DNA from 4 places in the Streptomyces sp. NPDC102259 genome. Region 1 is predicted to be linked to each of the others. Evidence: riboswitches for the same ligand, from Rfam matches in the RefSeq annotation. Region 1 holds a riboswitch; each other region holds the start of a gene.

Region 1 (7,087 bases):
GGTGTCGATGCCCGAGCTGGAACTGCTCCCCGCCTCCTACGACCTCCCCGGCGCCCGGCTTCTCGACCTCGTCCAGGTCATGGACCGGATCCGCGTCGAGTGCCCGTGGTCCTCCCGGCAGACCCACAAGGGCCTGGCGAAGTACGCGGTCGAGGAGTCGTACGAACTGGTCGAGGCGATCGAGGACGGCGACCACGACGAACTCCGCGAGGAGCTGGGCGACGTGCTGCTCCAGGTCGTCTTCCACGCCCGCATCGCCGAGGAGGACGAGGAGTCCCCGTTCTCCGTCGACGATGTCGCGGGCACGATCGTCGCCAAGCTCATCCACCGCCACCCCCATGTCTTCGGCGACGCCACGGCCACCACCCCGGAGGAAGTGAAGGAGCACTGGCTGCGCACGAAGGCGACGGAGAAGCGGCGGGAGTCGGTGACGGACGGCGTCCCCCTGCATCAGCCCGGACTGGCCCTCGCGGCGAAGCTCGTGTCCCGGGCCCGCACGGCACGCCTCGAGGTACCGCTGCCGGCGGCCGAGGGCATCGGCTACGAACTGCTCGCCCTGGCGGCACGAGCCGAATCGGAGGGCGTCGACCCGGAGGCGGCACTGCGCGCCGCGGCCAGGGCGTACCGGGACGCGATCCGCGGTGTCGAGGGGGTCGATGGTTAATACGGTGAGTTCCTGATCCGCCGAGCCACGAGGACGAAGCCGCCGAGGTATGCCGGCCCGCGCCGCCGCAGCCGACGGCGACGAGGGGGCCGCAAGGCCGCCGACAGGGGGCACCCCGGCGCGGGCAAGGCCCTCGCGGAGCGCGGCGAGGACACCGCTACGGTCAAGGGGTGACCGAGCAGCCCGAGCCAGACAGCACCGCTCCCGAACTCTTCACCTGGGAGTTCGCGACCGACCCGTACCCCGCCTACGCCTGGCTGCGCGAGAACGCGCCCGTGCACCGCACCGTGTTGCCCAGCGGTGTCGAGGCCTGGCTGGTCACCCGGTACGCCGACGCGAAACAGGCCCTCGCCGACCAGCGGCTCTCCAAGAACCCGGCGCATCATGACGAACCGGCGCATGCCAAGGGCAAGACCGGCATCCCCGGTGAGCGCAAGGCCGAGCTGATGACGCATCTGCTCAACATCGACCCGCCGGACCACACCCGGCTGCGACGGCTCGTCAGCAAGGCCTTCACGCCCCGCCGGGTCGCCGAGTTCGCGCCCCGCGTCCAGGAGCTGACGGATCAGCTCATCGACCGGTTCGCCGCCGAGGGCACGGCCGACCTCATCCACGACTTCGCCTTTCCTCTCCCCATCTACGCGATCTGCGACCTCCTGGGCGTGCCCCGCGAGGACCAGGACGACTTCCGCGACTGGGCGGGGATGATGATCCGGCACGGCGGGGGTCCGAGGGGCGGGGTCGCGCGGTCGGTGAAGAAGATGCGCGGCTACCTGCTGGAGCTCATCCACCGCAAGCGCGCGGAGCTCCCCGCGGACCCGGCTCCCGGCGAGGACCTCATCTCCGGTCTGATCCGCGCCTCGGACCACGGCGAGCACCTCACCGAGAACGAGGCCGCCGCCATGGCCTTCATCCTGCTGTTCGCCGGCTTCGAGACGACCGTCAATCTCATCGGCAACGGCACCTACGCCCTCCTCACCCACCCTGAGCAGCGCGGACGCCTCCAGCGGTCGCTCACCGAGGAGGACGGCGACCGCGGCCTGCTGGAAACCGGCGTCGAGGAACTCCTGCGCTACGACGGCCCCGTGGAACTCGCCACCTGGCGGTTCGCGACCGAGCCGCTGAGCGTCGGCGGGCAGGACATCGCGCCGGGCGACCCCGTCCTCGTGGTGCTGGCGGCCGCCGACCGTGACCCGGCGCGCTTCTCGGACCCCGACACCCTCGACCTGTCCCGCCGTGACAATCAGCACCTCGGCTACGGACATGGCATCCACTACTGCCTGGGCGCCCCGCTGGCCCGGCTGGAGGGCCAGACCGCGCTCGCCACCCTCCTGACCCGGCTGCCCGACCTTCGACTGGCCGCGGATCCGGCCGAGTTGAGGTGGCGCGGCGGGCTCATCATGCGCGGACTGCGGACGTTGCCGGTCGAGTTCACTCCGGTGCATTCCGGCTCATAAGCGGTCCATGTCTGACCGGACGTCAGCCGGAGTGTGACCGTTCGGCGGAGCAAAGGTGACCAACACTCAAGTCTGTGATCTTCACGTGATCTGCGCGGCATTAACTTGTGACAAGTGATCGTCTGCCGATACGTTCACTCGTCAGCGCGGAGCATCGGTCTCACCCGCCGCGCCGGTCAGTGCTGTCCAGAGAAAGGCCCCTCGCATGCTCTCCGGGAACGGTCGTCACCGTCGCCCCCGCCAGGCCCCGGCCCTCCTTGTCGCGGCCGGAGTGACGGGCTCCGCCATCGCCATTCCGCTGCTCGCCGCCTCCGGCGCGAGCGCGGCCGACGGCACGGTGTGGGACAAGGTGGCGCAGTGCGAGACCGGCGGCTCATGGAGCGCCGACGAGGGCGGCGGGGAGTACGGCGGCCTGAGCCTCACCCAGAAGGACTGGGAGGCGTACGGCGGCCTCGACTACGCGACGAGCCCCGACCTGGCCAGCCGCAGCCAGCAGATCGCCGTGGCGCAGAAGGTGCTCGCGGCCGACGGGATCGGCGCGTGGGGCACCTGTGGGCTGACCTCCGGGCTCACCCAGGAGAACGGCGCGCTGAACGTGGACACCGGCGTGGCGGACGACTCGTCCGACTCGTCCGACTCCTCTGGATCTTCCGGATTGTCCGACCTGTCCCGGGGCTTGTCCGGATCCTCGGGTTCCTCGACGAGCGGCGACTCCTCGACCGGATCGTCCGACTCATCCGGCTCGTCCGCTGATTCTTCCGGTTCGCCCTCGGCGTCCGCTTCCTCCCCTTCGTCCTCTTCCTCCGCTGCCACGGATGGCTCCGGCTCGACCGGCGGTTCCGGCGGCCGGGGTGAGGGATCGGCGGGCGACGGCTCGCCCACGGCGACCCCAGAAGCGGATGACTCAGACAATTCCGGCCAGGATGAGGGCTCTTGGAGCCTCGTCGACACCGGCTCCCTCGGCTCCGGCCGCCACCGTGGCACCACCGCCGACGAGGCGACGGCCAAGAGCGCGACCGACGCCGGCGTGGACGGCACCACCACCGCCTCCGCCGGCCGGCACGCCGCGGCCACCTATGTCGTCCAGGAGGGCGACTCCCTTGCGTCCATCGCCGACTCCCTTGGCCTCGACGGCGGATGGCGCGCCCTCTATGCCGAGAACAGGGGCCTCATCGGCGCCGACCCGAGCGACATCGCCGCCGGTCAGACCCTCGACACAGGGGTGGAATAGGGCGCAAAGCCCAAGAAAAACAGCGGGAGTTCACGTCACACTTCACACCGAATGTCCCTTTTGGTGAAAGTGTGGGATGAGTCTCAGAAGCCCTGATCGTCTTTGAAATTCAGCCGATCGCGTGTCTACGGTCGAGGCCACTCGGCAACCCGAGCCCCGGCCGTCGCAACGCCGAATCCTGCCAGCGACGAACCGGGAACAGTCGTCGCGCAAGCGCCGTAGGCAGGAGCGGGGGACCCAAGGTAAGTGCCGCGCCGGTCGGTTGACCGGAACGGCTCGGGGTGAAGCCACACCTCCCACGGAGCAGCGCTCCGGCGGGCGAGGACGTGGCCGGGCAACTCACACGGCCCGAACCCGACAGCTCACCTCGCAGGCGTCGGTGAGGGGATCCACCATGCTGTTTTCCGCCAAGGGCAAGCACCGCCGCCCGTCCAAGGCGACCCGCGTCGCCGCGCTCGCCGGCGTCACCGGTGTCGCCATCGCCGCCCCGCTCATGGCGGCCGGCAGTGCCTCCGCCGCCACCGCCTCCGAGTGGGACGCGGTCGCCCAGTGCGAGGCCGGCGGCAACTGGTCCATCAACACCGGCAACGGCTACTACGGCGGCCTCCAGTTCTCGGCGTCCACCTGGGCCGCGTACGGCGGCACCGCCTACGCCTCCACCGCCGACCAGGCCTCCAAGTCCCAGCAGATAGCCATCGGCGAGAAGGTCCTCGCGGGCCAGGGCAAGGGTGCCTGGCCGGTCTGCGGCACCGGCCTGTCCGGCGCCGCCTACAACGGCAGCAGCGCCGGCTCCTCGAGCTCCGGCTCGTCCAGCTCCTCCGGTTCCTCCAGCTCGTCGAACAGCGGCAGCACCAGCAGCCGCTCCACCGAGGAGCAGAGCGCCTCCCGCTCGACCGACCGCCCTGCCGCCTCCAAGACGGTCACCACCCCGACCGGCAAGAAGGTCAAGAAGGGTGACGGCGAGTACAAGGTCGTCAAGGGCGACACCCTCAGCTCCATCGCCGAGAAGCACAAGGTCAAGGGCGGCTGGGCGAAGCTGTTCGAGCTGAACAAGGACATCGTCGTCGACGCGGACCTCATCTACCCGGGCCAGCAGCTGCACCTGAAGTGACACCTGGCCCCAAGAGAAGCCACAGCGCCCTCACATCCGAGGTCGGCACACTGAAGACCTCGTGAGGGTCACCCCCCGTCCCCACGGGCTCCCCGCTCCGGTGCGTGTTCCCCCGTACGCACCGGAGCGGGGTTTCTCTTTGCCCGTTCGTCACTTCCTGTCGACCTTTCTCGGCCACCCCCTTTGTTCCGGGCGGAAACAATAGGTACGGTCTGTCTGTCCACGGGACGGTCGGTCGGCTGCCGACGGCCCCGGGGCGGTTAGGCTCTAGTCGCAAGGCCCAGCCAGGGCTCATCAAGGCCCCTGGGCCCCGCACAACCAGCGTCACATCCCAAGAAGGAGATGCTCGTGCCGTCCATCGACGTCGTCGTAGCCCGGGAAATCCTGGACTCCCGAGGCAACCCCACGGTCGAGGTCGAGGTCGGCCTCGACGACGGCAGCACGGGTCGTGCCGCCGTTCCGTCCGGCGCCTCCACCGGTGCCTTCGAGGCCATCGAGCTCCGCGACGGTGACCCGAACCGCTACCACGGCAAGGGTGTCGAGAAGGCCGTCCTCGCCGTCATCGAGCAGATCGGCCCGGAGCTCGTCGGCTACGACGCCACCGAGCAGCGCCTGATCGACCAGGCCATGTTCGACCTGGACGCCACCGACAACAAGGGCTCGCTCGGCGCCAACGCCATCCTCGGCGTCTCGCTCGCCGTCGCGCACGCCGCCTCCGAGGCCAGCGACCTGCCGCTGTTCCGCTACCTGGGCGGCCCCAACGCGCACCTGCTGCCGGTGCCGATGATGAACATCCTGAACGGCGGCTCGCACGCCGACTCCAACGTGGACATCCAGGAGTTCATGATCGCCCCGATCGGCGCGGAGTCCTTCTCCGAGGCCCTGCGCTGGGGCGCCGAGGTCTACCACACTCTCAAGAAGGTGCTGAAGACCAAGGGTCTGTCCACCGGCCTCGGCGACGAGGGCGGCTTCGCCCCGAACCTGGAGTCCAACCGCGCCGCCCTCGACCTCATCATCGAGGCCATCAAGCAGGCCGGCTACATCCCCGGCGAGCAGATCGCGCTCGCGCTCGACGTCGCCGCGTCCGAGTTCTACAAGGACGGCAAGTACGAGTTCGAGGGCAAGTCCCGCTCGGCCGCCGAGATGACCGAGTACTACGAGGAGCTCGTCTCCGCGTACCCGCTCGTCTCCATCGAGGACCCGCTGTACGAGGACGACTGGGCCGGCTGGAAGGTCATCACCGACAAACTGGGCGACAAGGTCCAGATCGTCGGCGACGACCTCTTCGTCACCAACCCCGAGCGTCTGGCCCGCGGCATCGAGGAGGGCTCCGCCAACGCCCTGCTCGTCAAGGTCAACCAGATCGGTTCGCTGACCGAGACCCTGGACGCCGTCGAGATGGCCCAGCGCAACGGCTTCAAGTGCATGATGTCCCACCGCTCCGGCGAGACCGAGGACGTCACCATCGCCGACCTCGCGGTCGCGGTGAACTGCGGTCAGATCAAGACCGGCGCCCCGGCCCGCTCGGACCGCGTCGCCAAGTACAACCAGCTGCTGCGCATCGAGGAGATCCTCGACGACGCCGCGGTGTACGCCGGCCGCAGCGCCTTCCCGCGCTTCAAGGGCTGAGCACAGGCCGACGCCGCTGACCCGAACCGGGTCAAGGCTCCGCCAGTCGTACGTACGTCCCCGTACCCGGTCCCGTACCGTGTGCGGGGACGTACGCACGTGTGAGACGGGAGGCGGGAAGCAGTGGCCGTGAAGGACCGGGACCGTTTCTCCACCGCGACCAGGATCAAGCTGCTCGGCGAGCAGACCGCGGCCCGGGTCTACCGCTCCCAGACCAAGCGCCAGGCCCGCCGCTCCCGGCTCACCGGCCGCGCCGCGCTCCTCGCGCTCGTCCTGTGCACGCTGATCGTGGCCCTGGCCTATCCGATGCGTCAGTACGTCTCCCAGCGTGCCGAGATCGCCGATCTGGAACGGGAGAAGCAGCAGGCAGCAGAACGCGTCGAGCAGTTGCGCGACCTCAAGGCGCGCTGGCAGGACGACGCCTACGCCGAGCAGCAGATCCGGCAGCGGCTGCACTACGTGCTGCCGGGGGAGACCGGGTTCGTCGTGATCGATCCGGACGCGGCCAAGCAGTCCCGCGCCGACCTCGGGGCGACCGACCGCCCCTGGTACTCGAACGTCTGGGACGGCGTCGACAAGTCCGACGCCTCCGACCAGTGAACTGACCGATAGAAAGACAGGCATGGAAACGCCCCCGCCGACCACCCCGCGCACCGAGCCCACCGACGCGGACGTCGAGGCCTTCAAGCAGCAGCTCGGACGGCCGCCGCGCGGTCTGCGCGCGATCGCGCACCGCTGCCCGTGCGGCGAGCCGGACGTCGTGGAGACGGCCCCCCGCCTGCCCGACGGCACCCCCTTCCCGACGCTGTACTACCTGACGTGCCCGAAGGCCAACTCGGCCATCGGCACGCTCGAGGCGAACGGCGTGATGAAGGAGATGACGGAGCGGCTGCGGACCGACCCGGAACTGGCCGCCGCCTACCGTGCCGCGCACGAGGACTACATCCGGCGCCGGGACGAGATCGAGGAACTGAAGAACTTCCCCAGCGCGGGCG
Region 2 (7,087 bases), on a different contig from region 1:
GGAGGCGCTGTCGTACCCCCACACGTCCTTGCCGTTGTGGATGACGCTGTACTCGGCCGCGTTCTCCAGCAGCGAGAGTTTCTGCCGGTCCGGGCCGTCGGCGGCGACGCGCAGGGTGTGCGTGCCGGCGGCGAGTTCGGTGAGCTTGGTGGACGGATCGGCGGACGAGCCGTCGCCGCCCTGCCCGGTGGCTCCCGAGAGGAGCCCGCTCTCCAGACCGCCGAGGTCGGGCAGCCCGAGATCGGTGCTGATCTTCACCGTTCCGGACAGCTGCTGTACGTCCGAAGCGGCGATCTTGTCGAGGAGCTGCTGTGCGGTGATCTTCGGCAGGTCGGGGTCGCCGGAGTCGGCGAGCGCCGGGACCAGCCCGATCGTCGCCGCCGCGACACCGATCACGGTGACCGGGACGATGTACCGTGCGGCCTTGCGCCGTCCGAGGCGCAGGTCGTCGGCCTCTCCGGCGGTCGACTCCCCGCCGGTGGTGGTGTCGTCGGATGCCTTCGGTGCCATGTGTGCCTTACCTCCGTCGTCGGCGGCGGCTGGTCATCTCGCGCCTGAACGTCCCCACCCCAAGCCGCCATTCTCACCCGAATCGGTGAGGAGTGGTGTTTTCCGTGGTTCCCATCTGACCAAATCGACCACGGGTAAGCGTCAGCCCGAGGGCTCAACTCCCGTACGCCTGCGGTATGACACAAAGGTGACGAGCCGGCATCCGACCCGTAGGGGTCGCTGGGGTCAGCCCGCCCGGTGGACCACCGCGTCGCAGAGTTCCATCAGCGCCGCCTTCGCGTCGCACTCCCGCAACGGCGCCAACGCGGACCGCGCTTCCTTCGCGTACCGCACGGTGTCCCGGCGGGCCTGCTCCAGCGCCGGGTGGGCCCTGAGCGCCTCCAGCGCCTCGGTGTGCCGGGCGTCGTCGGTCAGGTCGGAGTCCAGCAGCTCGCACAGGGCGATGTCCTCGGGCAGCGACAGCCGCGCCGCCCGCTCCCGCAGCCGCAGCACGGGCAGCGTGGGAACGCCCTCGCGCAGGTCCGTGCCCGGCGTCTTGCCCGACTCGTGCGAGTCGGAGGCGATGTCCAGGACGTCGTCCGCCAGCTGGAAGGCGACGCCGAGCCGCTCGCCGTACTGCGTGAGCACGTCGACGACCGTCTCGTCGGCGCCGGACATCATCGCCCCGAACCGGCAGGCCACCGCGACCAGCGAGCCCGTCTTGCCGCCGAGCACGTCGAGGTAGTGGTCGACCGGGTCCCGTCCGTCCGTCGGACCCGCGGTCTCCAGGATCTGCCCGGTGACCAGCCGCTCGAACGCCTCGGCCTGCACCCGCACCGCCTCCGGCCCGAGGTCGGCCAGGATGTGGGAGGCGCGGGCGAAGAGGAAGTCACCCGTGAGGACGGCGACGGAGTTCCCCCAGCGGGTGTTCGCGCTGGACACCCCGCGCCGCACGGCCGCCTCGTCCATCACGTCGTCGTGGTACAGCGTGGCCAGGTGGGTCAGCTCCACCACGACGGCCGACGGCACGATGCCGGGCGCGTAGGGGTCGCCGAACTGCGCCGCGAGCATCACGAGCAACGGCCGGAACCGCTTCCCGCCCGCGCGTACGAGGTGCTGGGCGGCCTCCGTGATGAACGGGACCTCACTCTTGGTGGCCTCGAGCAAGCCTTCCTCGACAGCCGCCAATCCGGCCTGGACATCGGCTTCCAGAGCCTGGTCCCGCACGCTCAGCCCGAACGGCCCGACGACGGTCACGAGGGGTCTCCTGTCTGCTGGTGTCTACTGGCGATTACGCGGTTTGTCGATAGGTCTCTGCCATCACTCAAGTCAGCGTATCCGGTCACGTTTCGATCACCGATAGCCCCCACGTCCCGCAGGCTCGAATGGACTCGCCCGGGCGGCGCCCCGCAGGCCAGGCGCTATCGGATCCCGCCCGATATGTTTTCGATCAGCTCATATGAGCGGACATGGAGAGAGTTTCCGGGAAGCGGAGATTCATGTCCCGGACCGCGGCACCCGTCGGGCCGACGGGCCCGGCCGCCCTCTCCCCACGTGACGACGATCACGCATTCTCTTCAGCCTCCCCCGCGCGCGTCGGGCGCGACGGCAGGCGATTCTCCCCCGCGGTCCATTGCCGGTCCTTTAACAACGACTTGGGTTTAATGCCCGATTCGCCGCTCTTGTGAATGCTGGTGACTTGGCTCACCCCCCAGGGGGATCCGACCCGACCTCGTCCTTCACCGATTCTCCGCACCCCTCAAGCAAGTTGAAGGTTTGCACCCACAAAGGATCAAGCACCTCATAGGTCACAGACCAAGGTCAATAGGGGTGATCTGTGAATCCGGTACTTGTTTCGGACATGTGCTCTCGCATACGTTCCCGGCCTGTCGGGTGGAACGCCGAATCCTGCCGCCGCCCGAACACCCATCGATACCGCTCGGCAGGAGCGGGGGAACCAGGTAAGTCGCCGAAACGGATTTTCCGGATGTCTTGGATAACCAAGACTTTTCGGACAGCCGGGACGGCTTGGGGTCAAGCCGCGACCGTCAGGACGCGACCGGGCAGCTCCCGCCCGAACCCGACAGCTCACCTCGCAGGCGCCGGAGAGGAAAATCGTCATGCCCGCTGCCGCTCAGACGCGCCGCAACCGTTTCGTCCGCACGCTCGCCGTCGCCGCCACCGGCGCGGCCGTGCTCGCTCTTCCCGTCCTCGGGGCGACCACCGCCTCCGCGGCGACCCCGGCCGTCTCCACGGCCACCAGCCTCGGCTACGCCAACAACCTCGACGGCTGGATCCGTGCCTCCCTCCAGGTCATGGGCCAGCACGGCATCCCGGGGACGTACAACGGCATCTACCGCAACGTCATCCGCGAGTCCTCCGGCAACCCCAACGCCATCAACCTCTGGGACTCCAACGCGGCCGCGGGCATCCCGTCCAAGGGGCTGCTCCAGGTCATCGACCCGACCTTCCGCGCCTACCACGTCAACGGCACGTCGTGGGACTCCTACGACCCGGTCGCGAACATCACCGCCGCCTGCAACTACGCGGCCGCGCGCTACGGCTCGATCGACAACGTGTTCGGCGCGTACTGACCGTCCCGCCGACCGGTCGCCGATATCGGCAGCCGGTCGCGGTGCCGGTGGCCGTCCGCCGGTAGCCGGCGTCGGTGGCCGGTAGCCGGTAGCCGGTAGCCGGTAGCCGGTAGCCGGTAGCCGGTAGCGGTTATGGAAACAGTTGTTCGAGGACGACGGCCACGCCGTCGTCCTCGTTCGACGTCGTCACCTCGTCGGCCACCGCCTTGAGTTCCGGATGGGCGTTGGCCATGGCTACGCCACGAGCCGCCCAGTCGAACATCGGGATGTCGTTGGGCATGTCCCCGAAGGCGATGGTGTCCTCGGGCCGCAGCCCCAGGTGTTCGGCGGCCAGGGCCAGACCCGTCGCCTTGGTGATCCCGCAGGGCTGGAGCTCGACCGTGCCCGGCCCCGACATGGTGACCGTGGCCAGCGAACCCACCACCGAGCGGGCCGTCGACGCCAACTCGTCGTCGGACAACGTGGGATGGCGTAGCAGCACCTTGCTGATCGGCTCGCACCACAGGTCGTCGCGCCGGCCGACGCGCAGGGCGGGCAGCGTCGGGTGCGGCATCCGGTAGCCCGGCTCGATGAGCGTCAGCCCGTCGACCCCGTCCTGGTCGACGGCCGCGTACAGCTGGCCGACCTCCGCCTCGATCTTGCCGAGCGCGGTCTCGGCCAGCTCCCGGTCCAGGGTGACCGACCACAGCAGACGGTCCGCGCCGGCGTCGTACAACTGCGCGCCCTGCCCGCACACCGCGAGCCCCCTGCTGTGCAGCCGGTCGAGCAGCGGGCGCACCCGAGGCGCGGGCCGTCCCGTCACCACCAGGTGACGTGCCCCGGCGGCCGCCACCCTCGCGAGCGCGTCGAGCGACCGGTCGGAGAAGGTGTCGTCGCCGCGGAGCAGCGTCCCGTCCAGATCGGTGGCGATGAGGGAGTACGCGGTGCGCGCGGCATATGCGGTGGGTGCGGCCATGATCAGAGAATACGGACCCCGGGCCCCCCTGGTTCGACGCGAACCGGACGACGTTCGTGTCCTGTCCTGTTCTGCCAACTCCCCTTGTGCGCCTGGCTCACGACTGGCTGCCGACCGACTCAATGAAACGGCTTTCTGGCACATCGCCGGGTAGCGGACGGTTAAAGGCCTCTGCACCGGTTGGCAGCAACATGCGACGCTATCTACCGCGACGCCCGGGTGGAGCGGTACCGTCCAGGTGTCCAGGGGGGACTTGATCGGGGGGTCAGGTTGAGCAGTGGGCGCATTCGTGTGCTGAGGCCGCAGGACCTCGGCGAGGGGGAGAGGGAGCGGTGGCGCGCGCTGCGTGCCGCGTCGGCGCTTCCGCGAAACCCCTTCATGGAACCGGAGTTCACCGACGCCGTGGGCCTGCTACGGCCACGCTCGCGGGTGGCGGTGGTGTACGAGGGGCGTGAGCCGGTCGGCTTCCTGCCCCATGAGCGGGGCCGGCTCGGACGGGGCCAGGCACTCGCGTACGGCGTCTCGGACGCGCAGGGCGCGGTGCTGGCCCCGGGTCTCGGGCTGAATACCGACGAACTCATGCGGGCGTGTGCCCTGTCGAGCTTCGCCTTCGACAACCTGGAGGCGGAACAGGCGCTGTTCATCCCGCACGCGGCCGAGGAGTACGCCTCCTATGTCATCGACGTCGAAAAGGGTTACGAGAGCTACGAGTCCGTACTGCGCGCCCAGTCGCCGAAGTTCCTGAAGACGACGCTGTCCAAGGAGCGCAGGCTCGGGCGTCAGGTCGGGGAGCTGCGGTTCGTGTTCGACGAACGCGATCCGGCCGCGCTGCGCACGCTCATGGCGTGGAAGTCCGCGCAGTACCGCAGGACCGGCCGCCGGGACCGGTTCGCGCGGGAGTGGATCACCCGGCTCGTGGACGCGCTCTCCGCGACGCGCGCGCCGGAGTGCTCCGGCACGCTCTCCGTCCTCTACGCCGGCGGCCAACCGGTCGCCGCGCACTTCGGACTGCGTTCGTCGACCGTCCTGGCCTGCTGGTTCCCTTCGTACGAACCGGAGTTCGCGAAGTTCTCACCCGGCCTGGTGCTGCATCTGCGGATGGCCGAGTCGGCCGCCGCCGAGGGCATCGGCCTGCTCGACCTGGGGCGGGGCGCGGCCGAGTACAAGGACTCGCTGAAGACCGGGGAGCTGCCCGTGCACGAGGGGGCGTGGTCGCGTCCGGGGGTGGGCGCCGCGCTCTCCTGGCTCAGCCGTGAGCCGTCCCGCCGCGCGCATCACTTCGTGCGCAACCGGCCCAGGCTCGCCGCGGCGGCCGCACGGACCTTGAAGGGCGCGGGCCGACTGCGCCGATCGTGAGAGGTGGCCGCGGCCGGCCGACATGGGGGCGTGACTGGCCCGACGGGCGTGGCGGGTGCGACGGGCGTGACGAATGCGACGGGTGCGACGGCCGTAATCGGCGTGAGACAAGGGGGGTTCATGTACCGCGCTGCACGTGCACAGCAGGAGATACAGAGGTTCCTGGACATCGAGCCGGTGCAGGTCGCCGAGCTCGAACTGGACGACGGCGGTGTCCTCGAACCGGGTCCGGGCAGTCCGCCCCTCACGCACGGCGAGGTGTTCGTGCTGGTCAGGAGGGGTGGGCAGCCGATCGGGACGCTGCTCGGGACGGTACCGGAGGGTGCGGACCCGAAGGCGGTCCTGACGGGCCTGGCCACTCGCGAGCGGGCGCCCTGGGTGCCTTCCGCGAAGCCCGCGCTCGGGACCGCCCCGACCGCCACCGTCCCGACCGCCACCGTCCCGGCTGATACCGGTTCGGCGACTACCGGTTCAGCGACTACCGGTTCGGTGACTACCGGTTCAGCGACTACCGGTTCAGCGACTACCGGTCCGGTGACTACCAGTCCGGTCGCCACCCGTTCGACCGGTTCCGTCCCGTTCACCACCGTCGTCGTCGCCACCCGTGAGCGCGCCGAGAAGCTCGCCCATGCCCTCGACTCGTTGCTCGCCCAGGACCACCCGGATTTCGAGATCGTCGTCGTCGACAACGCGCCCGTGACGGACGCGACCCGGGACCTGGTCGAGCTCAAGTACGCCGAGCGCGTGCGGTACGTCATCGAACCGGCGCCCGGTCTCGCCGTCGCGCACAACAAGGGTGTCGAGACCGCCCGCGGCGAGGTGATCGCCTTCACCGACGACGACGTCGTGGCGGACCCACGCTGGCTCACGGAACTCACCGCGCCGTTCACCGCCGACCCGGGCCTCGGCTGCGCCACCGGCCTGATCCTGCCGGCCCGGCTGCGGACCCCTGCCCAGGTCCTCCTGGAGAGTCACGGTGGCTTCGCCAAGGGCTTCACGGCCCGCACGTACGACCCGATGGACCCGCCCGCCGACGAACCGCTGTTCCCGTTCACCGCGGGCCGCTTCGGCTCCGGCGCCAACATGGCCTTCCGCACGGAGATACTGCGGGCGGTCGGCGGCTTCGACCCGGCGACCGGCGCGGGGACGCTCGCGCGGGGCGGCGACGACCTCTACGGGTTCGTCCGGATCCTCGCCGGGGGCCACCGGCTGCACTACACGCCGCTGGCCCTGGTCTGGCACCACCACCGGGAGACCTGGCGGGACCTGGAGACCCAGGCGTACGGCTACGGCGCCGGCCTCACCGCCTACCTCACGGCGATCCTCGTCAACCGGCCCGGCCTGCTGCCCGCGTTCCTGGCCCGGCTGCCCCGGGGGCTCGCCCACGCGCGGACGCTGACGGCGAGCCGCGGGGCGGAGCCCACGGCGGACGGCGCGCCCGGCGCTCACGACGCCCGGACCCACGCCTGGCCCACCCGGCTCTCCCGGCTCCAGCGACGCGGCATGCTCTACGGGCCGGTGGGCTATCTGCGGGCGCGGCGCGCGCTGCGAGGTGCTGCGCGATGACGGCGTCCGCGCACAGAGCCGACGGGGAAAGCGGTGGCGACAAGGGCGGCGACGACGGCGTCGAGACCGGTGGCGACAAGGGCGGCGACGACAGTATCCCGGTGTTCCTGTATCACGCCGTGATGGA
Region 3 (7,087 bases), on a different contig from region 1:
TTGGCGGTCACGTGGTCGCCGGAGGACTCCCCGCGCAGCCGGCGTCCGATCCACGGGACCAGGTACTCGCGCGCCCAGTGGACGTCGTCGCGCCGCACGTCCAGGGTGCCGCGCGGCGGGAGCAGCGGCCACGGCTGCTCCGGATCGGCCGGTACCTCGAGGCCGAGGGCCAGCCCGCCGCGCAGCGCCACGCGCGTGTGCCCCTCCGGGGAGAGGTGGAGCCGGTCGCCGTCCCAGGCCCTGCGGTCCTGAATGGACTTCAGGGACCACAGGTCGAGCACCGGACAGCCGTAGCGGTCGGCCACGGCACGCACGTGCCCGTTGTAGGTGGCGATCTTGCCGCGCAGGTGCTTGAGCACGGGGACGCCACGGGTGTCGAAGCCGGTCGTCACCATGACGGTGCCGGCTGCGGCGGTCAGGGCCGAGATCGCGCGTTCGAAACGCTCGGCGACCTCGTCCGGGTCGGTACCGGGACGGAGGATGTCGTTGCCGCCCGCACAGAAGGAGACCAGGTCCGGGGCGAGTTCCACCGCCCTGGGGAGTTGGTCCTCCATGATCTGGTCGAGCAGCTTTCCGCGGACCGCGAGGTTGGTGTAGTTGAAGTCGCCCTCGGGCCGCCGGTCGGCCAGGAGCACCGCGAGGCGGTCCGCCCAGCCGACGAACGCCCCGTCGGGGCCTGGGTCGCCGACGCCCTCGGTGAAACTGTCCCCCACCGCCACGTACGACCTGATCACTGATCTGTCGTCACTCTTCGAATCGTCTGCCACAGCAGTTCATCATTCACCTTCGAATGTGACCTACGCGATCGTAGGAAGGGGTTGACGGGCGGTGAGATAAGACACCCTTAAAGAATTTGCCAATCAGGGAATAAGGGACCACGCCCGGAAGTCGTTGATCCGGAAATGGCTCCAGGTGGTGCGGAAGGCGAAGTGCCCGCCCGTGTACGGCTCCGGGTCGCTGTGGTCGAAGACGAGCCGGCCGTTGTTCCACCAGCGGACGACCGAACCGTCGGAGACGATGCGGACGTGGTTCGGCTCGTTCGCGACGAGCAGCGGCTCGGTGTAGTCGTAGATCAGCGGACGCACCCCCGCCTCGCCGACGTAGCGGCGCAGCCGGGTCGTCGTGTTGGTGTTGGCGCCGTAGCCGACGTAATACGTCTTGAGGTAGTCGTACTCGGCGAGGGCGCCGCCGCGCGGGGTGGCGAACAGATCCTCCGGGGAGCGGACGTCGACGGCGTTCCAGAAGTTGTTGAGGTCGGAGACGCGGTCGTTGACCCCGCCCGCGGAGACGGGCGTGGCGACGTACTCGAGGACGTACGGCCCTTGGAGCGGCCGCTTGAACCAGATCGTCGCCCCGGCGGGCACGTCGACCTCCAGGGTCCCGCGGGAGGCCGTGACCGTTCCGCCCTTCTCCAGTTCGACGGCCCACTGGCGCAGGCCGTGGCGGAAGTCGTCGTGGGCGATCAGGCGGCGGTGGCGGGGCCGGGGGCTCGCGGCGGTCGCGGCCGTCGCCGGGGCGAGGGCGGCCAGCGCCGCGCCTGCCGTGAGGGCTCCGAAGGCCCTGCGGGTGGTCGTCATGTCGGTCGGCTCCTTCAGTGGGCGGGGGTGGTGAGGTGCGGCGCGGGGACACGGCGGGTCTCGGTGCCGAGGTAGTAGTCGGTGTACGTGGACTGGAGGTAGCCGCGTACGGTCCAGCCGAGGCGGTACGCGGGGTTCTGCGCGAGCGTGTAGACGCGGGTGCCGGTCGGCGCGGTGGTGGTGTAGAGGCGCAGGGCGGTGTGGTCGGCGGTCTCGGCGAGGATCTCCTCGCGCCAGTCGCCGACGAGGTCGCCGTAGAACGGGGTGGCGTTGCGGGCGCCGGAGACGACGCCGGCCGGGTCGAAGACCGTCGCGCTGCTCTCGGTCGCCGGGTCCCACTTCTCGACCCGGGTGAAGTCGAGCAGCTCTGACGCCTTGTCACCGTCCCACCAGATACGAAAGTTGACGCTGGGAGTGGTGGCGGAGACCTTGCCGTCCTGGACGTTGAAGACGCCCGCGCCGGGCCGGGTCACGTCGGCGGTGGACGTCCAGTACTCGTAGCCGCGGTGGCCCGGGTCGATGTCCGCGGCGTTCCCGCGGCCGGTGTCGAGGTCGGCGTCGCTCACGGGGCTCGTCGGGTGCGAGCCGGTCACCAGCCGCTCGCCGGTGTCGGCGTCGTAGTAGTACCAGGGGAACGCGGAGACGATGCCCAGCTCGGACTGCTGGATGGCGAAGCCCTCCAGGCCGGGCCGGTCGGGGTCGAGGTCGGCGATGTCGAAGCGGTCGCCGTGGATGGCCCGGTCGACGACGTAGCGCAGCGTGCCGTCGCTGTTCACGACGTAGTTGCCGTCGGCGATCTCGTCCTTTCCGTCCCCGTCGACGTCGACGGTGCGGATCTGGTGGAAGCTGGTCGCGCCGGTCGTCGGGTCCACGACGTACTTCCAACGGCGGCTGAGATCGGTGCCGTCGAAGTCCCAGGTCTGGAACAGGACCCTGAACGCACCGCGCTTGGCTCCGACGCGGGTGACCAACTTGGTCACCAGGCTGGGGTGCCGACCGTCCAGGTAGGCGATGCCGAAGTGGCCGCCGGAGGGGCCGTCGGCCACGAAGTCGTCGGGGACGGGCTGCCGGGTCCGCTCGGTGCCGGTCGCTCCGTCGATCACCGACACGAACTGGTTCGCGGGCGAGGCGGCGGTGACCTGCGAGCCGTCGGCGAAGGTGGTCCCGGCTGCGGTGTGCGCCAGCACCTCGGCACGGCCGTCGCCGTCGAGGTCGTAGACGGTGACGTTGTCGTCGTTGCGGTAGCCGCCGATCGCCGTGGAACCGCTGATCGCGGCGGGCGCCGGGTCGTTGGCGCCGTTCCCGCCGACCTGGGTGTAGGAGCCGGGCCCGAGGTCGACCCGCCACAGGCGCTCGCCGGTGAGCGTGTACGCCTCCAGCAGGTCCGGCCGGTCGCGGGTCCCGGACAGCCGGCTGACGACGAGCTCGTAGCGTCCGTCGCCGTCGAGGTCGCCCGGCCAGGCGTGCTGGACGGTGTAGCCGTCGGCGCCGGCCAGCGGGATCTCGGCGTAGCCGTCGGTGAAGAGCAGGGCCGCCGGACTCGGCTTCTGCACATGTCCGTCGACGACGGCGCGGACGGTGTACGTCCCCCTCCCCGGGCTGTCGTCCTGGTAGGTCGTCGATTTCCGTATCGGCTCGCGGTTGAGGCGGCGGCCGTTCTTGTAGACGTTGAAGGCGATGGCGTCGCCGTAGCGCGCGTATTCGGTGCCGAGCAGCCGCCAGCTGAGGAAGGTCCCGTCGCCCGACGGGGTGGCGACCAGGCCGCGGTCGAGGTTCTCGACGATCCGGCGCGGGATCTCGGTGGCGTGCCCGGCGGGCGCGGAGACGAGTCCGCCCAGCAGGGCCGCGACGGTGACGGCGGCCGCGGCGGCGGCGCCCTTGATGACGATGCGTCGGTCGACGCCGGACACAGGACCTCCGAGGAGCGATAGAAAGCGCTTGCTCACTGACGGGGATCACTGTGTCCCCACTCTGTCCCACCTGTCGATGGGGCGAGAAGGGATGCCACAAGAACGCAATAGAACGATCATGAACGCGCACACTCCGACACCGGCGCCGCCCGGACATACCGAAGGCCGGACACGCCGAAGGCCGGACCCGGGGATCGGGGTCCGGCCTTCGGCCGCGTGTCAGGCGGGAGGTCGTCGGAGTCGGAGGGGGTCAGCCGACGGAGACGCCGTGCGAGCGGAGGTAGGCGATCGGGTCCACGTCCGAGCCGTAGTCCGGCGTGGTGCGGATCTCGAAGTGCAGGTGCGGGCCGGTCACGTTGCCGGTCGCACCGGAGAGGCCGACCTGCTGGCCCGCGGTCACGGTCTGGCCGGCCGAGACGGAGAGCTGGGACAGGTGGGCGTACTGGGCGTAGTAGCCGTCGGCGAGCTTGATGACGACCTGGTTGCCGTACGCGCCGCCCCACCCCGCGGAGACGACGGTGCCCGCGCCCACGGCCTTGAGGGAGGTGCCGGTCGGGACGACGAAGTCGGTGCCCGTGTGGTAGCCGCTGGACCACATGCTGCCGGCCGTGTGGTACGCCGTGCCGACGGTGGCGCCCGCCACCGGCAGCGTGTAACCGCTGGAGGTGCCGGTGCCGCTCTCGACGGCCTGGGTGACCGTCTTCGAGGAGGACGAACCGGACGACGAGGAGGAAGAGGACGAAGAGGACGACGACTTGGTCCCGGACGCCTTCGACTTCGACGAGGACGAGGAGGAACCGGACGACGAGCCGGTCCCGCCGGTCGTGGAGGTCGCGGCCTTCTTGCCGAGGGAGAGCTTCAGTCCGGGGTGGATCAGCGACGGGTCGCTGCCGACGGCCTGCCGGTTGTCCTGGTACAGCTTCTGCCAGCCGCCGCTGACGTTCTGGTCGTCCGCGATCTTCGAGAGATAGTCGCCGGACCGCACGGTGTAGGTCTTCGCCGTCGTGGCGGTGGCCGCCTTCTGCGCCACCGGCACGGACTGCACGGCCTTTTCCGGAACGGCCTGGGAAGCCGACTGGGCGACGGACTGCGCCGGGGCCGCGTGAGCGCCGGCGGCTCCTATCAGCGGAAGGGCGAGCGCGGCGCCGCCGGTTCCGGCGACGGCGATGGAGCGAGTGAAGCGCTGGGCTTTCGGACGGCGGTGCTTACCCTTCGCGGGCATGGCGAATTCCTCTCCGGCGCCTGCGAGGTGAGCTGTCGGGTGCGGACTGGAGATGCCCGGCCGCGCCGAGGCGCGGCTTTACCCCGAAGCCTGTTCCGGAGACCGGAACAGGCGGTTGTGCCTGTGGGTCCCCCGCTCCTGCCACGTACGGGTGAGTGTGCGGTCCCCGGGCGGTGGCAGGATTCGGCGTCCGTCCGGATTGGTGTGGAACGTAGGCGACCAGGACGCACAGGGACAAGCAGAGGTTGCGCCGGTAACGCCTTTCTCTTGATCCGCTGTGAGAATCCCCGGTCACCCTGCGTGAGCCGAAGGGGTCGCGCAACAGCAAGCACCCTTGAAATGCATACGAATTACGTGAACATGACGGGCGACGTACGGTCACGGATATGACGCTGCTCACGTGACAGCTCTCCAGGTTCCTTTATTCCAGAGCGAGTTGGAACGAAGGATCCAATTCGGACAGAAACCTCAGATGCGACGCAGCCGGATAACCGTCGCATCAAGGTCGCCGCGCAGTCCGGTGCGCAGCCCGTGGTGCAGGAGCACCGCCCCCCGGTGGACTTCGCCCGTTTCACGGCATTCGTACGCCGCTGTCGGGTCGAGTCCGCGCAGCCGCAGCGCCGGAACGGGCTCGCCGAACCGCTGCGCCTGGAGCCAGGCGAGGACGACGCTCTCGTCTCCGCGCACATACTGGACGGCGCTCAGGCCGCCCGCCGGGGGCCGCAGCCGGTAGAGGTCGCCCTGCTGCACGAGGGGCCGGATCTCCTTGTAGAGGTCCACCCACCGACGCGCCTCGGAGAGCTCCTCCTCGCTCCACTCGGAGAGGTCCCCGCCGACGCCGAGCACACCGGCCATGGCACTGACGAACCGGAAGCGCAGCGAGCTGACCCGGCCGTTGAGCTGGGTGTTGGGACTGTCGGTGACCCACGCCGCCATGACCCGGGCGGGGTGGATCTGGCTGAAGCCGTGCTGGATGTCGAGCCGGTCGAGCGGATCGGTGTTGTCGGAGGTCCACACCTGGTCGGTGCGGCTCATGATCCCGAGGTCGATACGACCGCCGCCGCCGGAGCAGGACTCGAAGGCGACCCCGGGATGAGCCGCCCGCAACCGGTCCAGGAGCGCGTACAGGGCCCGGACGTGGTCGACCCAGAGGCGCTGCGGATAGGGGTCGTCCGGCCAGCCGGCGTCGGTGAAGCAGCGGTTGAAGTCCCACTTCACATAGTCGACGGGCGCGCTGGAGAGGAGCCCGTGGAGCTGCTCCCAGAGGTACTCCTGGACGTCCTCGCGCGCGAGGTTCAGTACGAGTTGATTGCGGAACTCCGTCCGCTTTCGTCCCGATTGGAACTGCACCCAGTCGGGGTGCGCCCGGTACAGCTCGCTGTCCGGGTTGACCATCTCGGGCTCGACCCAGATGCCGAACTGCATGCCGAGGCCGTGCACGTAGTCGGCGAGGGGCTTCAGCCCGCCCGGGAACCGGTCGGGGTTGGGCCGCCAGTCGCCGAGGCCCGCGTGGTCGCCGGTGCGCGCCCCGAACCAGCCGTCGTCGACGACGAAGAGCTCCACGCCCATCGCGGCGGCCCGCCGGGCGAGCGCGCCCTGCTGCTCCTCGGAGATGTCGAAGTAGGTGGCCTCCCAGGAGTTGAACAGCACCGGCCGGTCCTGTTCGGCGTCCGGGACGACGTACGCGCGCTGGTAGGCGTGCCAGGTGCGGCTCGCCCCGCCGAAGCCGGCGTCGCTCCACAGCCCGGCGAAGACGGGCGTGGTGAAGGACTCCCCCGCGGCCAGCCGCAGCAGACCCGAGTCGTCGTACCCGGCGCCCCCGGTGATCTGCACGCGCGCGTCCGGGAGTTGGGCGACGGCGATCCGCCAGGACCCCGACCAGCCGAGGGCGCAGCCGTAGACCTCGCCGCGCTCCTCGGTGGCGTCGGTGTCCAGGGCGACCCAGGGCAGGTGCTGGTGCCCGGTGTGACCGCGGCGGCTGCCGATGACCTGCTCGCCGTAGGTGAGCGGGGACCGGGTGAGCCGGGACTCGGCGGCCCAGCGGCCGTGCAGCTGCGACAGCCGCCAGTCGTCGCGCTCGGGCAGGGTCCAGGTGGCGGAGTCGGCGCGCAGCAGTTCCAGCGGCCGCTCGCCGTCGTTGCACAGGGTCGTCCAGCGCTCGACGACATCGCCCCGCATCCGGTAGTGCAGGGTGACGGCCAGCCCGGCGTCCCGGAACCGCAGCCGCAGCTCGTCGCCGTCGGCCTCGAAGTCCTCGTAGGACCACTCGGTGCCGCGGCGCTCGTCGGTGCGCACGGACAGGGCGGGCCGGACGAAGCGCGGGCCGCCCTCGACCGGGTACTCCTCCCGGCCGTCGAGCGGGGACTCGAAGGACGCCC
Region 4 (7,087 bases), on a different contig from region 1:
GGCAGGACCGGCAGGAAAACCGCGGTTTCGACGACCGCGTCCGCGATCGGAAGGGACGTACATGCCCATGGGTCACACGGCCACAGCCCAGGCAGGCTCCGGGGGCCTGACAGCGACCGAGCACCGTCTGGCCAACGGCCTGCGCGTGGTGCTCTCGGAGGACCACCTGACCCCCGTCGCGGCGGTGTGCCTCTGGTACGACGTCGGTTCACGCCACGAAGTCAAGGGGCGTACGGGTCTTGCTCACCTTTTCGAGCACCTGATGTTCCAGGGCTCGGGCCAGGTCAAGGGCAATGGCCACTTCGAGCTGGTCCAGGGGGCCGGCGGCTCGCTCAACGGCACCACCAGTTTCGAGCGCACGAACTACTTCGAGACCATGCCCACCCACCAGCTGGAGCTCGCCCTCTGGCTGGAGGCCGACCGCATGGGCTCGCTGCTCACCGCGCTGGACGACGAGTCGATGGAGAACCAGCGCGACGTCGTCAAGAACGAGCGCCGTCAGCGCTACGACAACGTCCCCTACGGCACGGCCTTCGAGAAGCTGACGGCCCTCGCCTACCCGGACGGCCACCCCTACCACCACACGCCGATCGGCTCGATGGCCGACCTGGACGCGGCGACCCTGGAGGACGCGCGCGCGTTCTTCCGCACGTACTACGCGCCCAACAACGCGGTCCTCTCCGTGGTCGGCGACATCGACCCGGAGCAGACCCTCGCCTGGGTCGAGAAGTACTTCGGCTCCATCCCCGGCCACGACGGCAAGCCCGCGCCCCGTGACGGCGGCCTGCCCGACGTCATCGGCGAGCAGCTGCGCGAGGTCGTCGAGGAGGAGGTGCCGGCCCGTGCGCTGATGGCCGCCTACCGGCTGCCCGAGGACGGCACGCGTGCGTGCGACGCCGGCGACCTGGCGCTCACCGTCCTCGGCGGCGGCGAGTCCTCCCGCCTCTACAACCGGCTGGTGCGCCGCGACCGTACGGCCGTCGCGGCCGGCTTCGGCCTGCTGCGGCTCGCCGGAGCGCCCTCCCTGGGCTGGCTGGACGTCAAGACGTCCGGCGACGTCGAGGTGCCCGTCATCGAGGCCGCCATCGACGAGGAGCTCGCCCGGTTCGCCGAGGAGGGCCCCACGGCCGAGGAAATGGAGCGGGCCCAGGCGCAGTTGGAGCGCGAGTGGCTCGACCGGCTCGGCACGGTCGCCGGCCGCGCCGACGAACTGTGCCGGTTCGCCGTCCTGTTCGGTGACCCGCAGCTCGCCCTCACCGCCGTCCAGCGCGTGCTGGACGTCACGCCGGAGGAGGTGCGGGAGGTCGCCAAGGCCCGCCTGCGCCCCGACAACCGCGCGGTGCTCGTCTACGAGCCGACCGCCGCCGAAGCCCCCGCCGACCAGGACGAGAACGAGGAGGCGGCCCGGTGACCGAGCTCGCCACGATGGACTTCCACCCCCAGCCCCGGGCGGGCGAGGCCAAGCCGTGGGCGTTCCCGGCGCCCGAGCGCACCGCGCTGGCCAACGGCCTGACCGTGCTGCACTGCCACCGTCCCGGCCAGCAGGTCGTCGCCGTCGAGATCCTCCTCGACGCGCCCCTGGACGCCGAGCCGGCCGGCCTCGACGGCGTCGGCACGATCATGGCGCGCGCCTTCTCCGAGGGCACCGACAAGCACTCCGCCGAGGAGTTCGCCGCCGAACTGGAGCGCTGCGGCGCCACCCTGGACGCGCACGCGGATCACCCCGGTGTCCGGCTGAGCCTCGAAGTGCCGGCCTCGCGCCTGCCCAAGGGCCTCGGTCTGCTCGCCGACGCCCTCAGGGCCCCGGCCTTCGCCGACAGCGAGGTCGAGCGCCTCGTCCGCAACCGCCTGGACGAGATCCCGCACGAGCTGGCCAACCCCTCCCGGCGCGCCGCCAAGGAGCTCTCCAAGGAGCTGTTCCCGGCCACCGCGCGGATGTCACGCCCGCGTCAGGGCACCGCGGAGACGGTCGAGAAGATCGACTCCGCGGCCGTACGCGCCTTCCACGAGAAGCACGTCCGTCCCGCCACGGCCACGGCCGTGATCGTCGGCGACCTCACCGGCGTCGACCTGGAGGCGCTTCTGGGCGACACCCTGGGCGCCTGGACGGGCTCCTCGGCCGAGCCGCGGCCCGTGCCGCCGGTGACCGCCGACGACACCGGCCGGGTCGTCATCGTGGACCGTCCCGGCGCCGTCCAGACGCAGTTGCTGATCGGCCGGATCGGCGCCGACCGGCACGACCGTGTGTGGCCCGCGCAGGTGCTCGGCACGTACTGCCTCGGCGGCACCCTCACCTCCCGGCTGGACCGCGTCCTGCGCGAGGAGAAGGGCTACACCTACGGTGTCCGCGCGTTCGGGCAGGTCCTGCGGTCCGCCCCGGACGGCTCGGGCGCCGCGATGCTCGCCATCAGCGGGTCCATCGACACCCCGAACACCGGTCCCGCTCTGGACGATCTGTGGAAGGTGCTGCGCACCCTCGCAGCCGAGGGGCTGACCGACGCCGAGCGTGACATCGCCGTGCAGAACCTGGTCGGTGTGGCGCCGCTGAAGTTCGAGACCGCCGCGGCCGTCGCCGACACGCTGGCCGACCAGGTCGAGCAGCACCTGCCGGACGACTTCCAGGCCACGCTGTACCGGCAGCTGGCCGCGACCGGCACGGTGGAGGCCACCGCGGCGGCCGTGAACGCCTTCCCGGTGGACCGGCTGGTGACCGTCCTCGTCGGCGACGCGGCCCAGATCAAGGAGCCGGTCGAGGCCCTCGGCATCGGCGAGGTCAAGGTCGTGTCCGCGGAGTAGTTCCCGGCAACGGCACACGCGTGTGGGGGCCCTGGTCGACGAAAGCGTCACCAGGGCCTCCGCATGTCCGAATTGATGCGGAGGTTGCCTGTCTGCCCTGTGGGATGCGCTACAAAAGCCGGGATCCGTTTGAGGATTGAAACCCGCGCCGCTTAGCGTCATCCGGGCTGTTCGTCAGGCAGTGCGCCGCAGCCGCGGCACCGGACAGTCATCGCCGAGTCCCCGTATGGCGCGAGCCAGGGGAGCCGGGGACCCACTTGTGAAGTCCCTGGGGTGAATCGGACGCCCGCGCGTGAACGCGAGGGGGTCCGTAGGAGACCTTCCTGCTCCGAACCCGTCAGCTAACCCGGTAGGCGAGAGGGAAGGAAAGGACACCCCCAACTTCATGGCGTTCACCTGCGCCACCGGCAAGCACCGTCGGCCCAGCCGGATGCAGCGCACCAGCGTCCGCGCTGCGGGCATCGCGGCGCTCACCACCACCGGTGTCATGGCCACCGTCGCCTCCACCCCGGCCTTCGCCGCCGAGCCCACCCCCGAGCAGACCGGGCTGATCCCCGTCGTCGCCGCCGGCGAGTCCGTCGCCGAGCAGATCGACGACCAGGTCGCCGTGCAGAAGCACGCGGCCTTCGAGGAGGCCGCCCGCCAGGCCGCCGCGAAGAAGGCCGTGGAGGAGCGCGAGGCACGCGTGCGTGCCGCCCGCGACGCCGAGCGCAAGCGCCTCAACACCTTCGTGTCGCCGATCACCGGTTCCTACGTCTCCACCGGCTACCAGGCCAGCAGCTCGCTGTGGTCCTCCGGCAGCCACACCGGCATCGACTTCCACGCCGCGAGCGGCACCTCCGTGCACGCGGTCGGCTCCGGCACCGTGGTCGAGGCCGGCTGGGGCGGGTCCTACGGCAACCAGATCGTGATCAAGATGAACGACGGGACCTACACCCAGTACGGTCACCTGTCGTCCCTCGCGGTGTCGGTGGGCCAGACGGTCACCCCGGGCGAGCGGATCGGCCTGTCCGGCGCCACCGGCAACGTCACCGGCCCGCATCTGCACTTCGAGGCCCGCACCACCGCGGAGTACGGCTCGGACATCGACCCGGTCGCGTACCTCCGCAACCACGGTGTGAACGTCTGACGACCCTCGGCGACAGATCGTCTTGCCCCGGCCCTCCCGGCCGGGGCTTTCGCCGTTTCCGAGACCCTGCTGTCCAAAAAATATCCCTGGATTCCGGCCCGCCATCGGAAATTCCCGCTGATTGCAATAGAGTCACGGAACACACGTCAATCGTCGACGTTTCACGGGGATTAAGGCGGAGGTCCGTCATGCGTATTCCGGCGCACTCGGTGTGCACGGCCATTCGGGACGACATCGTCGCGGGTGTCTACGAGCGCGGCAGCCGCCTCACCGAGGAACTCCTCGCCCGTCGCTACGGCGTTTCCCGCGTCCCCGTCCGCGAGGCGCTGCGCACGCTGGAGGCCGAGGGCTTCGTCGTCACGCGGCGGCACGCGGGCGCGTGCGTCGCGGAGCCGACCGAGCAGGAGGCGGCGGACCTGCTGGAGATGCGCATGCTCCTGGAGCCGCTCGGCGCCTCCCGGGCCGCCCAGCGGCGCACCGAGGCCCATCTGAAGGTGCTGCGCGGACTCGTCCGGCTGGGCCAGGAGCGGGCCAGGCGGGGCAACAGCGAGGATCTGCGCTCCCTGGGGAGCTGGTTCCACGAGACCCTCGCCCAGTCCTCCGGAAGCCATGCCCTGACGTCGATGCTCACTCAGCTCCGCCACAAGATCGCCTGGATGTACGCGGTGGAGGCGCCGGCCAACCCCGTGGAGTCCTGGGCGGAGCACGGCGCGATCGTGGACGCGGTGGCGCGCGGCGACGGCGAGCGCGCGCGGGCGATCACGGCGCTGCACACGGAGCGCGCGACGTCCGCGCACCGGCTGCGCTTTTCCGGCGGCCCCGAGCGCGCCGACCGTGTGAGGACTTCGCAACCTCCCGTAAACATGACGGGTCTGCGGCATTAACACGGGGGCCGTATACAAAGAGGGGGATAATTCGCGGGGGATTATTTCTGCTGCCCGTAAGGGGAAATGCGAAGGGCTCGCCCGATAATTCGGACGAGCCCTTCGGGGTCAGCGGGACGGCACTTTAGAAGTGACGAACACCGCCACCGTCAATTGAGCAACCCCGACGACGCGCGACCGCGTCCGCGAGAGCGGCGTCGGCTCGGGCGCACAGAGGGCTGCGCGCTCAGACGGTCTCGGGGAGCTCCTCGAGACCCTCGGCGACCAGCTTCGCCAGCCGGTCGAGGGCCGCGTCCGCGCCGTCGGCCTCGGAGGCGAGGACGATCTCCTCGCCGCCCTGGGCGCCCAGGCCGAGAACGGCCAGCATGGAGGCCGCGTTGACGGGGTTGCCGTCGACCTTGGCGATCGTCACCGGGATACCTGCGGCCGTGGTGGCCCGGACGAAGATGGAAGCGGGGCGGGCGTGAAGGCCCTCGGCCCAGCCGACGTTGACGCGGCGCTCAGCCATGTGATGCTGCCCTTCAGTGTTCAGGTTGTCTAGACCAGTGTTCCACACGTGAAGCGAGTGAGGGAGGGGTCGTGTGGTCCCCTCCCGACGTGGACGTCGGATCGCGGCCTCGATCCGACGTGCGTCCTCCACAGACTGCCTCGCGCCGTTGTCGTACGCGAGCCGTACTCTGGGCCCCATGCAGAGCGCGTCGGACCGGCACGAGTACCCCGCCCACTGGGAGGCCGACGTGGTGCTGCGCGACGGCGGCACCGCGCGCATCCGCCCCATCACCATCGATGACGCCGAGCGCCTGGTCAGCTTCTACGAGCAGGTTTCGGACGAGTCGAAGTACTACCGTTTCTTCGCGCCCTACCCGCGCCTGTCCGACAAGGACGTCCACCGCTTCACGCACCACGACTTTGTGGACCGGGTGGGACTCGCGGCCACGGTCGGCGGCGAGTTCATCGCCACCGTACGCTATGACCGCATTGGTGCCGACGGCATGGCAGCCTCGGCGCCGGCCGACGAGGCCGAGGTCGCGTTCCTCGTGCAGGACGCCCACCAGGGCAGGGGCGTCGCCTCCACGCTGCTCGAGCACGTCGCGGCCGTGGCACGCGAGCGCGGCATCCGCCGCTTCGCGGCCGAGGTGCTCCCCGCCAACACCAAGATGATCAAGGTGTTCACGGACGCCGGTTACACCCAGAAGCGCAGCTTCGAGGACGGCGTCGTCCACCTGGAGTTCGGCCTCGAACCCACCGAGCGCTCCGTCGCCGTGCAGCGCGCGCGGGAACAGCGTGCCGAGGCGCACTCCGTGGGGCGGCTGTTGGCGCCCGGCTCCGTAGCCGTCGTCGGCGCAGGCCGCACCCCCGGCGGCGTCGGCCGAAGCGTCCTCGGCAACCTCCGCGAGGCGGGCTTCACCGGGCGGTTGTACGCCGTGAACAAGGCTTTCCCCGAGGACCTGAAGGAACTGGACGGGGTGCCCGCCCACCGCTCGGTGCGCGACATAGCGGCGCCCGTCGACCTCGCGGTCGTCGCCGTCCCGGCGGAGCAGGTCCCCGAGGCCGTCGCCGAGTGCGGCGAGCACGGCGTGCAGGGACTCGTGGTCCTCTCCGCCGGTTACGCCGAGAGCGGCCCCGAGGGGCGGGAGCGCCAGCGCCAACTCGTCCGGCACGCACGCGCGTACGGTATGCGGATCATCGGCCCCAACGCCTTCGGAGTCATCAACACCTCCCCAGAGGTGCGGCTGAATGCCTCGCTGGCCCCGGAGATGCCGAGGCCCGGCCGCATCGGTCTGTTCGCCCAGTCCGGCGCCATCGGCATCGCCCTGCTGTCCCGCCTCCACCGGCGTGGCGGGGGCGTCACCGGCGTCACCGGCGTGTCGACGTTCATCTCCTCGGGCAACCGCGCGGACGTCTCGGGCAACGACGTCCTCCAGTACTGGTATGACGACCCCGACACGGACGTCGCCCTCATGTACCTGGAGTCCATCGGCAACCCGCGCAAGTTCACGCGCCTCGCGCGGCGGACGGCGGCCGCCAAGCCCCTGGTCGTCGTCCAGGGCGCCGGTTCCGCCCCGCAGGGACACGCCGTACGGGCGACGCGGCTGCCGCACGCGACGGTGTCGGCGCTGCTGCGGCAGGCCGGCGTGATCCGCGTGGACACCATCACCGAACTGGTCGACGCGGGCCTGCTGCTCGCCCGACAGCCGCTGCCGACCGGCCCTCGGGTGGCGATCCTCGGCAACTCCGAGTCGTTGGGCCTGCTGACGTACGACGCCTGTCTCTCGGA

What was found. Region 1 has a riboswitch for cyclic di-AMP ahead of ACIRPU_RS27740 (transglycosylase family protein). Riboswitches for the same ligand answer to the same signal wherever they lie in the genome.
Positions count from the first base shown of each region.
Region 2: another riboswitch for cyclic di-AMP. It lies ahead of ACIRPU_RS31305 (transglycosylase SLT domain-containing protein); the one in region 1 lies ahead of ACIRPU_RS27740 (transglycosylase family protein).
Region 3: another riboswitch for cyclic di-AMP. It lies ahead of ACIRPU_RS19740 (peptidoglycan DD-metalloendopeptidase family protein); the one in region 1 lies ahead of ACIRPU_RS27740 (transglycosylase family protein).
Region 4: another riboswitch for cyclic di-AMP. It lies ahead of ACIRPU_RS09265 (M23 family metallopeptidase); the one in region 1 lies ahead of ACIRPU_RS27740 (transglycosylase family protein).

Region 1 covers NZ_JBIWMA010000013.1:183,856-190,942, forward strand. Annotated here, with positions in the region: gene ACIRPU_RS27725 (nucleoside triphosphate pyrophosphohydrolase) at 1-664, shown strand, start outside; gene ACIRPU_RS27730 (cytochrome P450) at 835-2,121, shown strand; gene ACIRPU_RS27735 (transglycosylase family protein) at 2,327-3,352, shown strand; cyclic di-AMP (ydaO/yuaA leader) riboswitch at 3,557-3,743, shown strand; gene ACIRPU_RS27740 (transglycosylase family protein) at 3,747-4,463, shown strand; gene eno (phosphopyruvate hydratase) at 4,806-6,092, shown strand; gene ACIRPU_RS27750 (septum formation initiator family protein) at 6,216-6,692, shown strand; gene ACIRPU_RS27755 (DUF501 domain-containing protein) at 6,715-7,087, shown strand, end outside.
Region 2 covers NZ_JBIWMA010000017.1:34,119-41,205, forward strand. Annotated here, with positions in the region: gene ACIRPU_RS31295 (outer membrane lipoprotein carrier protein LolA) at 1-510, opposite strand, end outside; gene ACIRPU_RS31300 (polyprenyl synthetase family protein) at 736-1,746, opposite strand; cyclic di-AMP (ydaO/yuaA leader) riboswitch at 2,379-2,606, shown strand; gene ACIRPU_RS31305 (transglycosylase SLT domain-containing protein) at 2,610-3,083, shown strand; gene ACIRPU_RS31310 (HAD family hydrolase) at 3,214-4,038, opposite strand; gene ACIRPU_RS31315 (GNAT family N-acetyltransferase) at 4,330-5,394, shown strand; gene ACIRPU_RS31320 (glycosyltransferase) at 5,515-6,960, shown strand; gene ACIRPU_RS31325 (polysaccharide deacetylase family protein) at 7,083-7,087, shown strand, end outside.
Region 3 covers NZ_JBIWMA010000007.1:333,544-340,630, forward strand. Annotated here, with positions in the region: gene ACIRPU_RS19725 (SGNH/GDSL hydrolase family protein) at 1-734, opposite strand, end outside; gene ACIRPU_RS19730 (DUF6250 domain-containing protein) at 861-1,577, opposite strand; gene ACIRPU_RS19735 (hypothetical protein) at 1,592-3,487, opposite strand; gene ACIRPU_RS19740 (peptidoglycan DD-metalloendopeptidase family protein) at 3,738-4,709, opposite strand; cyclic di-AMP (ydaO/yuaA leader) riboswitch at 4,714-4,908, opposite strand; gene ACIRPU_RS19745 (alpha-galactosidase) at 5,178-7,087, opposite strand, start outside.
Region 4 covers NZ_JBIWMA010000003.1:127,028-134,114, forward strand. Annotated here, with positions in the region: gene ACIRPU_RS09255 (pitrilysin family protein) at 62-1,411, shown strand; gene ACIRPU_RS09260 (M16 family metallopeptidase) at 1,408-2,796, shown strand; cyclic di-AMP (ydaO/yuaA leader) riboswitch at 2,999-3,167, shown strand; gene ACIRPU_RS09265 (M23 family metallopeptidase) at 3,182-3,925, shown strand; gene ACIRPU_RS09270 (GntR family transcriptional regulator) at 4,114-4,809, shown strand; gene ACIRPU_RS09275 (HPr family phosphocarrier protein) at 5,036-5,317, opposite strand; gene ACIRPU_RS09280 (GNAT family N-acetyltransferase) at 5,496-7,087, shown strand, end outside.